DNA from 2 places in the Sphingomonas flavida genome. Region 1 is predicted to be linked to the other one. Evidence: riboswitches for the same ligand, from Rfam matches in the RefSeq annotation. Region 1 holds a riboswitch; the other holds the start of a gene.
The links. Region 1 has a riboswitch for cobalamin ahead of U1703_RS02715 (HoxN/HupN/NixA family nickel/cobalt transporter). Riboswitches for the same ligand answer to the same signal wherever they lie in the genome.

Region 1 (6,900 bases):
GCAATTCGCGCCTCCATCGCGGCGAACCCGCGCCAGCGATAGAGGAGGAAACTCGCTCCCCAGCAGAGCACGAACAGCCCGACGATCGCGAAGCCGAGTATATTGAAATGCTCGGACAGCTCGCCTGCATAACGGAACGGCCCCGAGGTCCAGCCGAACCGCTCGGCCAGCAGCGCGGTCGCCTGGATACCGCCGATCACCAGCGCGACCAGTGCCGAGACGAGCGTGATCGTCATATTGTAGTAGAGCTTGCGCAAGGGGTGGACGAACGCCCACTCATACGCCCCCAGCATGACGAGCCCATCGGCGGTGTCGATCAGCGCCATGCCGACCGCGAACAGCACCGGGAAGACCAGGATCGTCGCCAGCGACACGCCGTCCGCCGCATGCGAGCCCGAGAGACCCAGGATCGCCACCTCGGTCGCGGTGTCGAAGCCCAGCCCGAACAGGAAGCCCAGCGGCGCCATGTGCCAGCTCCGCCGGATCAGCCGGAACAGCGGACGGAACAGGCGCGACAGCGGCCCCTGCCCCGAAAACAGCATGTCGGCATCCGCCTCGGCCATCGGCTCGCCGCGCGCGACGCGGCGGAAACGGGTCCACACGTCGCGCAGGATGATCAGGTTCATGATCGCGATGGCGAACAGGAAACTGGCCGAGACGATGGTGGCGATCGTCCCGCCGCTCTGCCCGAACGCCTCGAAATCGGACAGGGTGCTGGCGGCAAGCGCGACCGTGGTCGCCGCGATCAGGACGATGGCGGAATGGCCGATCGCGAACCACAGGCCGACCGCGATGGGCCGCTGGCCGTCCTGCATCAGCTTGCGGGTGACATTGTCGATGGCCGCGATGTGATCGGCATCGACCGCATGACGCAACCCCAGGCTATAGGCGAGCAAGGCGGTGCCCAGCATCAGGCTGTTGCCCGCGAACACGCTCAGCGCCCAGCCCCAGACGGCGATATTGACGATGACAAGCGCACCCATCAGCCACGTGACGCGGCGCTTGAGCGAGGGTCGGATGGAAACTTCGGACATGGGCGGATCTCTTCCCCCGGGCGCCATGGCGACAAAGGCCGACCGGGCCGACCACAGACGGACGCACGTCAGAGTCGGATTCGATTCGCATCGGCCACGTGGCGTCGCTCACATGATACAATATATCTTCGCCATGACCATCCCCTGGATCGCGGCAAGAGCGACTCGCATCGGCAGGTCTCCTGGCTCGCGGGTCGAAGCGTCGGCGATGCAGCCTTCCCGGATCGCTCCAGTGGCCGTGCCTCGCGCCCCAATAAGGGAACGGGACACCAGCGTCGCGCGCTCACCGCTTACAGTTGCAGGGACAGCCGGGGATTTGCACCCCGTTCCCGTTTCAAGCCCCGAGGGGCACCGGTGCGATTGACCGGCGATCGGGCTGGAAGCCCATACCGGTCGGCACGGGGATAGTCTGCGGCGGATGGAGGCGCAAACCGCTTTATCACCCCCATCTCGCGGCCTAATCCGGAACCCATGGTGGATATGAGACGATGGTGCCGCTGGGGGCGCCGCTGGGCACCGGCGGCGGCCTGCCTGGTGGCGGCCTGTTCGGGCGGGAATTACCGGCCGGTCAGCGACACGCCGGTGCGGATCGGGCGGCCCTATACGGTACGCGGCGTCACCTATGTCCCCGCCGAGGACGCGACCTACGACATGCTGGGCTATGCCAGCTGGTATGGCGGCGAATCGGGCAAGCGCACTGCGAACGGCGAACGCTTCCGCCCCGGCTGGGCCACGGCGGCGCACACCACCCTTCCCCTGCCCAGCTATGTCGAGGTGACGGCGCTGGATACCGGGCGACGGATCATCGTGCGGGTCAACGATCGCGGGCCGTTCGCGGGATCGTCGCGGATCATCGACCTGTCACGCGGCGCGGCCGAGCAACTGGGCCTGCGCGCGGTCGGCAAGGCCGCGGTACGGGTGCGCCGCGTCGAACCGGACGAAAAGGACCGCGAACGCCTGCGCCACGGCAAGGCGGCCCGGCCCTTGCCGCCGGTATCGGACGCCGTGCGGGCGAACCTCTTGTCACAGATCGCGGCAGCCGGGATGACGGTGCGTTAGGAGCGGCAGCTTTGCCCAATAGCAGACGCTGCAACTTGCTGGTATGTCAGGAAGCGACCGGGAGAGCAGCTGTGAGCCAGATGATGCTAAATGCGATAGGCCTGGCCGCTATCATCGTGTTCCTGATCGTCGACTATCTCTTCCTCCGCGTGGTTCTGCGATCTTTAATCTGGATCGTGGACCGTCTGCCGCTCTATCGGGCCGGAGGGCGCTACAGGTCGCAGTCGTCACCCGAAAAATATGCTCGGTTTCGCAAGCCGCATAACGGCAGCTAACGCCCGAGGCTGTGTAAAAACTTCGGAATCTGCTATGGTTTTCCGACGTTTCGGGAGGCTTGGGCATGGGCCGTTTCGTTCAGGGGGAAGACCGTCGGCAGGACTATCTGCTGCCTGCATCGCTTGATGATTACGTATCGGCAGATAACCCGGTTCGCGCGGTCGAGGCGTTCATCGATGCGCTGGATCTGAAGGCGCTGGAGTTCGCGGGCATGACGCCGGCCAAGACGGGGCGGCCCGCCTATCATCCGGCGACGATGCTCAAGATCTACCTCTACGGCTATCTGAACCGGATCCAGTCGAGCCGGCGGCTCGAGCGTGAAGCACAGCGCAACGTGGAATTGATGTGGCTGACGGGGCGGTTGGCGCCCGACTTCAAGACGATCGCCAACTTCCGCCAGGCCAATGGCGCTGCGATCCGGGCGGTGTGCAGCCAGTTCATCGTTCTGTGCCGGCAATTGGGGCTGTTCACGCGCGCGGTGGTCGCCATCGATGGCAGCAAGATGAAGGCGGTCAACAACCGCGACAAGAACTACACGGCCGCGAAGGTCGCCTCGCGGATGAAGCAGGTGCAGGACAATATCGACCGGTATCTCGACGCGCTTGATCGTGCCGACCGCGAAGAAAGTGACATTGCCGAGCCGAAGGCGAAGCGATTGACGGAGAAGATCGCCCGGTTGCGCACGCAGTTGCGCGATCTTGCGGTACGCGAGGAGGAAGTCCGGAATGCGCCGGACCAGCAGGTGTCGCTGACCGATCCGGACGCCCGCGCCATGGCGAGTGCGGGGCGCGGCACGAGCATCGTCGGCTACAATCTCCAGGCGGCCGTCGATGCCGAACATCACCTCATCGTCGCGCACGAGCTTTTGAACATTGGATATGACCGCGGGCAACTTGCCCTCATGGCGGCGAAAGCCAAGGACGCCATGGGGGTGGAGGCTTTGGATGCCATTGCCGACAAGGGCTATTTCAAGGGCGAGGACATCCGGACCTGCGGGGGGATGGGCGTTACCGCCTTCGTGCCCAGGCCGCTGACCTCGGGGGCGAAGGCGCAAGGTCGCTTCGGCAAGCAGGACTTCGTCTATCTGGAGCAGGAAAACGTCTATCGCTGTCCCGCCGGTGAAGACCTGATCTATCGGTACACCTCGGTCGAGGCCGGTATGACGCTCCATAGCTACTGGAGCTCGAACTGCCAGACATGCGCGCTCCATGACCAATGCACGACCGGCAAGGAACGCCGGGTCAAACGATGGGAACATGAGGCAGTCGTCGAGGCGATGGAGCGGCGCTTTGATCGTGCGCCAGAGGCCATGCGGATCCGCCGGCAGACTGTCGAACATCCGTTCGGCACGCTGAAAGCATGGATGGGCTCGACGCACTTCCAAACGAAAACGCTGAAGCACGTCAGAACCGAGGCCTGCCTCCATATTCTGGCCTATAACTTCAAGCGGCTGATTGCCATCCTCGGCGTCCGGGCAATGATCGCAGCAATTCAGAGCTGAGCGCCAACGCTCAACCTTCAACGCGCCGCGCCGAAAATACTGACCAGCTGCTGTGAAGCCGTTTTTACACGGCCTGGCCCAGTCCCTGCCATTCCCAAAACTCAATTCCATACGAGACGGCGAAGGCACGGCATACGCAGGCTGGACTAACAGTTTTGCCAGCGGAGACCGGGTGCGCGATGTCGCCATCGTCAGGTAACAATCCGAAGATCACCCCCGGCGAGGCGGTCCATGTGGTCGACATGTCCTTGCGATACACCGCCGCCCGCACGCTTGACCTGATACGATGCCAGATCGGCCGCACGCACGAGCGCGTCGAAATCCATGCCGTCATCATATGCGACCGCGAACCCCAGGCTTGCTCCGACATACACGCTGGTGTCGCCGATATCGTATGGCTTGCGCAACGTCGCGAGTAGCTGATCCGCCAACGATATGGCGTCCTCGGTGCAAGCAACGCCGCCCTGGAGGATCGCAAACTCGTCTCCGCCCAGCCGTGCAGCCGCAGCACCCGGTGCAGAGGCTCGGATGCGCCGGGCAACATCGACGAGCACCTGGTCGCCTGCGGCATGGCCATGACAATCGTTGATGGGCTTGAACCCGTCGAGATCGAAGCAATGAATTGCGAGGCCGCCCGGCGTGCCCGATGTCACGCGAAACGCCTCTCTGAACCCCAGACGATTGAGAAGCCCCGTCAGGGGGTCGTTGCGTGCCAGCGTCGCCATATCCAGCTCGGTCGCGATATGGCGCACGGCATTGCGATAGACGTGTCGGACCGTCTCGAAACTGCCTGCAAGAAACACGGCGAACATTGCCGCCGTGACCCGGTGCGGAACATCGCTCCAAAAGCAGCATGCCACTATGACGGGAACAGCGGCAACGATCAGCGCCGCGACCGCCAGCGCGGGACAAACGGCAAGACGCGCCACTACACCCGCGCAATAGGCGAACAGGAGCGCCGTCCCGAGTACATGCCATTCCGCGTCGATATGGAAAAATAGCAGGCTCACCGTTGCTGCGATCGAAGTTGCTGTGGCCAGCGTCACGACCAAATGCCGCTGTTGGTAGAAGCGGGCGGTAGAAGCACAGTGTGTTTCATTCCTCAGTGCCTCACGCTGGTAGCTCATCAGGAACAGTTTTCCGCCTGTTCCTGCCGCTCCCGTCAGCGCGGCAAGGGCGAAAACAGGATTGCCAATCCGGAGCCAGGCCAGCGACGCGATACCGACCAAAGTGATCCCCATGATTGCGGTGGGTACCGCGCTGTACGCCAGATCCGAAATCAACGCCGCATAGACATCGGGATCTATACGGCAGGGAGCGGTCTGCGTGAGTTGGGGGCGCTTCATAATGGTGAAACCCGGCGATCAAGGGGAACGGGACAATTACATTCGCATGGGAATGTCTAACGCAATGTTATTACGAGATATCACGGGATTGATCGGCGCGCACTGGCTGCAGTGTCGCGTCGCCGGCTGTCCTTGGGCACCAGCGACGGGGAGGATTGCCGATCTCACTCCCATCCGTAGCAGCCGCTGATGGTGAGACCGGAGAGGATCAATGTCGCTGCCCCGATCCAGACGTTACGCCCGATCGTGATTGGCCTGCCAACCTCCAACGCCCTGGAGCGTAATGACGAGTTGCGCAAGTGGTCAGCCGTGAGGGGGGTGGACGCCGGGACCGATTTCCGTGACGGCGCCTATCCACCAATAGCAGACAATCAGTCCGGGCATCTTGATCCGCCATGGGGCAAAGGTCTTCCCGGCGCCCACGTCATGCCGAACTAACAGGACACGCCCAACACGAAAAAAGCGGGCTTTCGCCCGCTCTATCGTCGTCCACCGATGTCAGTAGAAGATTGGTCGGGGCGACAGGATTCGAACCTGCGACCCCCACACCCCCAGTGTGATGCGCTACCAGGCTGCGCTACGCCCCGACCGAGCGGCGGCCTCTAGGCGGGTTTTATCCGGGATGCAAGCCTTGATGTTGCGATACCGCCGACACCACATCCGCCTCTCCATTGCGCCTGTCCGCCTGCGATGGTAGCGGGCAGGCTATCCGACATGGGGGCTTGTCGATCGTCATCGGTCGACCGGTGCCCGTGCCCATTCAGCATAGACGGGTCCGAATGTTCATTCCCTTCACCGCCCCAGTCGCCGCGGCCGCCGCCGCAACCGGGGCCGCCGGCTCCAGCGGCGTCGCCTCGTTCATCAGCCTCGCGCCGCTGATCGTCGTCTTCGTCGTCTTCTACTTCCTGATGATCCGCCCGCAACAGCGCCGCATGAAGACGCTGCAGGCGTCGATCGAGGCGGTCAAGAAGGGCGATCAGGTCACCACGGCGGGCGGCATCGTCGGCAAGGTGACCCGCGTCGAGGACCAGCTGGTCGAGGTCGAGATCGCGCCGAACGTCCGCGTCCGCGTGGTCAAGGCGACGCTGACCGACATTCTCGATCCCACCGCCAAGCCCGCGAACGACTGACCCCATGCTGGATTTCCCCCGCTGGAAGGTCGCTTCCATCATCGCGCTGCTGGGCGCGCTGTGCCTGCTGGCGATCCCGAGCTTTCTGCCCGAAAGCATGACCGACAAATGGGGGGCGATCCCCCATCCGCGCGTCAACAAGGGTCTCGACCTGGCGGGCGGCAGCTATCTGCTGCTGGAGGCGGACACCGCCGACCTCGCCAATACGCGGCTGGAGACGATGCGCGACCAGGTCGCGGCCGAGATGCGGCGCGGCAATCCGCGCATCGACATCGGCGACATCTCGGTGCGTAACGGCCAGCTCAGCTTCATGCTGCGCGATCCGTCGCAGGTCGATGCGGCGCGCGAGCGGCTGCTGACGATCACCGGCGGCGGGGCGGGCATGACCGGCCAGCGCGAATGGGACATCAACGTCGTCGACACCTCGCGCTTCGTCCTGAAGCCGACCCAGGCGGGCCTGACCCAGGCGGTCGACACCGCGATGAAGACCGCGACCGAGGTCGTCCGGCGCCGTATCGACGCGCTGGGCACCAAGGAGCCAACGATCCTCCAGC
Region 2 (6,900 bases), 250 kb from region 1:
GCCGGTTACGCGTATCGAGCTGCCCCGCGATCAGCGGCGTTCCGAAATAGGCCATGGGCCGCTGGTCGCCATGATCGCCGCGCAACGTGATCGCCAGTGTCGGAAGCGGCGTCCAGCGCAGTGTCCCCGCCAGCGCCAGGCTGCGCGACGATCCCCGATCGACATAACCGTCCGAGCGCCGCCAGCTGCCGTCGATCCGATAGGCCAGCGTGTCGCCGATCGGCCCGCCCATTCCGGCCGCGGCATGCAGGCTGTCCTGCGCGCCATAGCCGATCTCACCCTGCACGGAGGTGCGCCGGGCGTCGGGCCGCCGCATCACGACGTTCACCGCACCGCCCAGCGCGCCCTGCCCGTACAGGACCGAGGCCGGGCCGCTCAGCACGTCGACCCGCTCGACCATCCAAGGGTCGGTCGGAAAGGTGATCGTCCCCGCCGCCGGAAACAGCCGCACGCCGTCGATCAGTTGCAGCACCGACCCCTGCCCCGCAAAGCCGCGCGCGGCGAGCGCGGTGCCGCCATTGCCCAGATTGGCGACGCTGGTGATCCCCGGTGCGCGGGTCTGCGCATCGACCAGCGACTGGTCCCCGCGCGCACGGATGGTGTCGCCGTCCAGCGTCGCGATGCTGGCGGGCGTTTCCAGCGGCGTCAGGTTCAACCGGCTGGCCGTCGCATTGGGCATGGTCAGCACGCCACCGTCCTTTTCGCCGATGACGAGGATGGTGGCACTGTCGCTGCCCCCCTCATTGGCACGGGGCTCGGCCACCTGTCCGATCGCGGGGGCGGCACCCAGCGCGAGCAATATCGCCGGGGCGGCGGCATTCAGGGAAATACACGACATCGTCTTGTCCTTCGGGCGTCTGACGCACATCGACGGGGGCCCTCCGCACACGCGGCGACGGCCATGCCCGCCGGACGCCACCGGCCACGCGCACACCCATCCATGCGGCCCCCGCCGCACCTTTGGCGTCGCTCGTCGGATCATCACCGTGCCTCGGCCATCCCCTGGACCAGGCATGAGCGACCAGACGTCGGCAGGTCTCCTGGCTCGCGGGTCGTCGCCGGGTGTGCGGCCTTCCCAGGTTGCCCCAGTGGCCTGGCCGGATGCGATCATCCCGCCGGTGCACGCCTTGCTCGCCGCTTACAGTTGCAGGGACAGCCCCGGATTTCGGCGACCACTCGCCTTCACCGGATTCCCTTTTCATCCTCCTCCCGGAGGAACCGACGCGATCATGACAGCACCTCGCGGCACCGCCGCTGCGATCGATAGGGGAAGGCGCCGTGCGGTACAAGACGGCGGAGGACGGCACGGCGGTCCCATCGGCGTTTGACACGCGGCCCCGTGACGGCGGAAAGCCGGACGGATCGAAAGCCCTCCCCGGTTCCATGGCGGTGGGTCGAAGGAGAGACGGACATGCGCGTGCTGGTCATCGGTCTGGGCGATATCGCGCACAAGGCCTATCTGCCCGTCCTGGCGTCCCGCCCCGACATCGCCCTGCATCTCGTCACGCGCAATGCGCAGGTGCGACACGACACCGCCCGCGCCTGGCGGGTGGCGGGCCATCATGCCACGCTGGACGCGGCGCTGGCGACCGGCGCGTTCGACGCCGCCTTCGTCCACGCCGCGACCGAGGCGCACCCCGCACTGGTCCGGCGACTGCTCGAGGCGCGAATCGCGACCTTCGTTGACAAGCCGCTGGCCGATACGCTGGCACAGGCCGAACGGCTCGTCGAGCTGGCGGCGGCGCAGGACACCTTGCTGCGGATCGGGTTCAACCGCCGGTTCGCGCCCTGCTACGCCACGCTGCGCGACGAAACGGCGGACCTGATCGTCATGGAGAAGCACCGCCACCGCCAGCCGGACGTCGCGCGCCGTGTGATCTTCGACGACTTCATCCATGTCGCCGACACGCTGCTCTTCATGGCGCCGGGGCCGATACGCCGCCGCGTGATCGAACCCAGGGTCGTCGACGGCCTGCTGACCGCGATCACACTGATGCTGGCGGGCGACGGTTTCACCGCGATCGGCATGATGCACCGGGACAGCGGGTTGAACGAGGAACGGCTGGACGTGATGGGGGGCGGCCTCCGCCGGTCGGTGCTGAACATGGCGGACCAGGTGCATCTGGCCGGAAGCGAGGTCCGGACACGACGCGGCGACTGGACCTCGGTCGGCCGGCAGCGCGGGTTCGAGGCGATGTGCCTCGACTTCCTGAGCGCCGCCCGCGACGGGGTGGCGACGGATGCCGATAATATCCTGGCGACCCATGCTCTGTGCGAGGCGATGACCGAAGCAGCGGAAGCCATGGGGGCGATGCCGCCATCCGCCTGAAGCGTTTCGGCCATCCGCTCTTCCCCTGCGAAGGTTTCCCATGTCCCCCAAGCGCCGTCCCGGCAAAGACCGGGATCCAGTTGGGCGATCATTGGACGCCCCTCTTGCCGTTTCCCAACTGGACCCCGGCCTTCGCCGGGGTGGTATGGGGTTCGGGAGAGCAGGCCTGTTTTCGCCCGGCTGTCGCCTGAACGGCAGAACAGAAACGATCGCGCCTAATCGGCGAGATAAGCCTCCAGTGCGTCGCTGCCGCCGATGCGCTCGCCATCGATGAAAATCTGCGGGGTGGTGGCGACGTCCTGCTCCGCCTTGAACGCCTCGACCTCGTCGCGCGAGGACAGGATGCGGTCGTCGACCTCATAGCCTGCTCCCTCCAGCATCTCCTTGGCGCGCACGCCGAAGGGGCAGGTATGTTTGGGCAGCACCATGCGGTAGAGGGTCGCCGTCTTCTGCTCCGCCATGTCGTTTTCCTTCTGGGTCATGCGACCACAGCGTCGGCCCGTCCAAAGGGTTCCGCCCACCCCCTCCATCGCCCCGCCCCGATGACCCAAACCGGCAGGCGGATCAGTGGCTTGCGCGGCTTCCAGGCTTCGCGCATCATCATGGACATGACACCCGATCGCCGCTCCGTCCTGGCCGCAGGCCTTGCGCTCATGGCCGCGCCCGTCGCGGCGGCACAGGGCGCGCCGCGTCTTCGTCGCCTGTCCCCCGCGCTCGACCGCATGATCGCGCCGGGCACCGAGCCCGAGGTGATCGCGACTGGCATCCGCTGGGCCGAGGGGCCGGTCTGGGTGCCGCGCGGCGGGTATCTGCTGTTTTCCGATCCCCCCGCCAATCTGGTGCGCCGCTGGCAGCGGGGACGCGGCCTTTCCGTCGTGCTGAACCCGTCGGGCGCGCCCGGCACCGACCCCAAGCTGGTCCGCGAACCCGGCGCGAATGGCCTGGCGCTGGATGCCGGTGGTGCGCTGTTGATCGCCAATAGCGGCGGGCGCAGCCTCGACCGCGTCGACTTGGCCACCGGCCGCCGCATTGTGCTGGCCGATCGTTATGCGGGCAAGCGCTTCAACAGCCCCAACGACATGCATGTCGCGCGCGACGGGGCGATCTGGTTCACCGACCCGCCCTACGGCTTTCAGGACGGCGACCGGTCACCGCTGAAGGAACAGCCGGTCAACGGCGTCTATCGCCGCCGCCCCGATGGTCGCATCGACCTGATCGACGGCGAGCTGACCAAGCCGAACGGCATTGCGATGTCGCCCGACGAGCGGAAACTCTACGTCTCGGTGTCGGACGAGGCCGCGCCGCGCATCATGGTCTATGACGTGGATACGCACGGACAGGTGAGCGGCCGCCGCGTGCTGCTCGACGCCAGGGCGATGCGGGCGGCGGGCGGCGCGGGATTGCCCGACGGCATGAAGGTCGCGCGCGACGGTACGCTCGTCTGCTCGGTGCCCGGCGGCATTATGCTGATGACGCCCGACGCCGAGCCGCTGGGCCTGATCGAACAGGGCTCGCCGGTCGCCAACTGCGCCTTTGGCGAGGGCGGCCGTGCGCTGTTCCTGGCGGCCAATGACCGTATCCTGCGCGTGGCGCTGCGCCCCGGCTGGCAGGGCTGATCGAGGCCCCCGGGCGGAACACCCTAGGCGACGCCCTCGATCATGCTGGCCGACACGGGAATGGCGATCGTGCAGTGGACCCCGTCCGCCCCCAGCGCATAGGTGGTACGCGCATTCAACTGATAAGGCAGCGCTCGCTCGATCAGTTCGCGCCCCTGGCCGTGACGATCCGTCCGTATATCAGGCTCCGGCATCGCCACCCCGCTTTCGCGCCAGTCGATGTGCAGCCACGGCTTGCCATCGGCCCCGCACGGATCGAGCGACCAGCGGATCGCCAGCCGCCCATCGGCCTGGCCCAGCGCGCCATGCTTGATCGCGTTCGTCGCCAGCTCGTGGATCGCCATGGCCAGCGTGTGCACCGTCGTCGAGCGCAACCGGACGCCCGTCGGCCCCTCCAGCGTGGTCCGCCCCGCCCGGCCGCCCATCGCCGCCAATTCGGTGTGGATCAGATCCTCGAACGACACCCGGTCATGATCGTTGAGCCGCGACAACAGCCCCTGCACACGCGACAAGGCGGCCATACGGTCGTCGAAATGTGCCAGGAAACCGGCCAGGTCGTCGGTCCCCCGCGCGGTATGGTCGGCGATCGAACGGACGACGCCCATCAGGTTGCTGGTCCGGTGTTGCAGTTCGGCGATCAGTACGCGCTGCGACGCCTCGCTCCGGCGCAGCGCCGCCTCGGTCTTGCGGCGGTCGGTCAGGTCGGCGGTGACGACCAGGAAGCGGCTCCCCTGCCCCCCGGTCGGCGGCAATAGCGAGATCGTGCTGCTGGCCCAGACCTGCGAACCGTCGGGCCGGAAGTAGCGTTTGTCGAGGGTGCTGGGACGCCCGGTGGCCGCCGCCTGCGTGATCGCGATCAGGCTGGGGGCCATGTCGTCGGGATGGGTGATCTCGGCCACGCTGGCGTTCAACAGCGCCTCGGCCGGGCGGCCGACGATCCGGCAAAGCTCGTCGTTGACGCGCAGGAACCGCCCCTCCGGCGTGATCACCGACAGTCCGACCGGCGCGGTGGCGAAGATCGCCGCCAGCTGGCTTTCGCTGTCCGCCAGCCTCACCTGCACCACCTCTTCGCGCAGCCGCAGGATTTCGGCCTGGGTCGCCTTCCACTCGCTGATGTCGCGGGTCGTGGTCGCCACGCCGTCGCCCAGCTTCACCACGGTCTGATAGAACCAGCCGTCGAACTGCTCATGGACATAATGACGCTCGGCCTGTTCGGGCAGGCCGGTTTCGGTGACGCGGCAAAAGGCGTCGAATATCCCTTCCTCGACCACGCCCGGATTGCGTTGCAACAGGCTTTCGCCGCGCACCTCGCCATATCTGGTTTCCGAGGTATGGTTGTTCAGCACCCAGCGGAAATCGACGATCCGCCCCGCCGCGTCGCGGATCGCCACGAACACCTGGATCATGTCGGTCGAGGCATCCATCGTCGCCTGCAACAGCTCGTGGCTGGCCTGCAACTCGGCGGCGCGCCGTCGTTCGCGTTCCTGTTCGTCCACCCGTCCGCCCGCCTGTCGCCGATATCCGCGTGCGCTGGTTACAGCAAGCCGCGCCGATTGCGTAGCCATGCTCGATCGGTCCGGCGCGCCCAGGCTCGGTAATGTCCGACTTTTCATATGCACCACCGGCTCGGTCGACAGCGTAGCCAAGATGCTTGCCCCGGCCCGTTCAACCTCTACAAATGTACGACTAGAAAAAGAACGAGAGACCGACGGGAGTGGACGGCATGACGATCGACAAAGGCGGGATCAGCCGCCGACAGGCGCTGGCGGGCGCGGCGCTGACCGGCGGCATGGTGCTGGGGGCGCAGACGGCCCCGCTGGGTGCGGCCACGACACCCCCCGCCCCGCTCGCCCCGCGCCCGCCAATGGGCTGGAACAGCTGGAACAGCTTCGCCACCACCATCACCGAGGCGCAGGCGCGCGAAACCGCGGCGATCATGCGCGAAAAGCTGCTGCCCTTCGGTTATGACATCTTCACCGTCGACATCCAGTGGTACGAGCCCGAGGCGTCGAGCTATACCTATAACAGCGCGCCCATGCCCGCGATGGACGGCCATGGCCGGTTGATCCCCGCGCCCAACCGTTTTCCCTCGAGCGCCGACGGATCGGGCTTCACGAAGCTGGCGGCTGACGTCCATGCGATGGGCATGAAGTTCGGCATCCACCTGATGCGCGGCATCCCGCGCCTGGCGGTCAAGCGGAACCTGCCGATCCTGGGCACTCGCTACCGCGCCGCCGATATTGCCGACACGACCAGCATCTGCCCATGGAACCCGGACATGTACGGCGTCGACATGAGCAAGCCCGGCGCGCAGGCCTATTATGACAGCGTGTTCGCGCTCTATGCCTCCTGGGGCGTCGACTTCGTCAAGATGGACGATATGAGCCGCCCCTATGACGCGCACGCGCCCGAGATCGAGGCGGCACACAAGGCGATCGGTGCGAGCGGACGCCCGATCATGCTCAGCCTGTCGCCGGGCGAGACGCCGGTCATCCGCGGGGCCCATGTCCGTCGCTTCGCCCAGATGTGGCGCATCTCGGACGATTTCTGGGACGAGTGGACCATGCTGGAGGCGCAGTTCACCCGGCTGGAGAATTGGACGCCGCATCGCGGCCCCGGCGGCTGGCCCGATGCCGACATGCTGCCGCTCGGCCGCCTGGCACTGGGCAAGCGCGATACAAAGTTCACGCCCGACGAGCAGCGCACGCTGATGACCCTGTGGTCGATCGCGCGCTCGCCGCTGATCATGGGCGGCGACCTGCGCTATCTCGATGCGCCGACGCTGGCGCTGCTGACCAATCGCGCAGTGCTGGCGGTGAACCAGGCCTCCACCGACAACCAGCCGCATTTCGTCGAGGACGGTGCGCGGATCTGGTCGGCCAAGCCGGAGGGCGCACCCGGCGACCGCTATCTCGCGCTGTTCAATACCACCGACAAACCGAAGGAAGTGGCGAT

Region 2: it holds a riboswitch for cobalamin, as region 1 does, so the genes downstream of both, U1703_RS03900 (TonB-dependent receptor) here and U1703_RS02715 (HoxN/HupN/NixA family nickel/cobalt transporter) in region 1, are expected to answer to the same signal.

Annotation. Positions count from the first base shown of each region.
Region 1 is NZ_JAXOJH010000002.1:114,504-121,403, reverse strand. It holds gene U1703_RS02715 (HoxN/HupN/NixA family nickel/cobalt transporter) at 1-1,034, opposite strand, end outside; cobalamin riboswitch at 1,190-1,405, opposite strand; gene U1703_RS02710 (septal ring lytic transglycosylase RlpA family protein) at 1,515-2,093, shown strand; gene U1703_RS02705 (hypothetical protein) at 2,165-2,368, shown strand; gene U1703_RS02700 (IS1182 family transposase) at 2,434-3,870, shown strand; gene U1703_RS02695 (diguanylate cyclase domain-containing protein) at 4,062-5,216, opposite strand; tRNA gene U1703_RS02690 (tRNA-Pro) at 5,727-5,803, opposite strand; gene yajC (preprotein translocase subunit YajC) at 5,996-6,346, shown strand; gene secD (protein translocase subunit SecD) at 6,351-6,900, shown strand, end outside.
Region 2 is NZ_JAXOJH010000002.1:360,642-367,541, reverse strand. It holds gene U1703_RS03900 (TonB-dependent receptor) at 1-838, opposite strand, end outside; cobalamin riboswitch at 1,014-1,238, opposite strand; gene U1703_RS03895 (Gfo/Idh/MocA family protein) at 1,412-2,329, shown strand; gene U1703_RS03890 (glutaredoxin domain-containing protein) at 2,545-2,811, opposite strand; gene U1703_RS03885 (SMP-30/gluconolactonase/LRE family protein) at 2,938-3,945, shown strand; gene U1703_RS03880 (sensor histidine kinase) at 3,969-5,510, opposite strand; gene U1703_RS03875 (glycoside hydrolase family 27 protein) at 5,669-6,900, shown strand, end outside.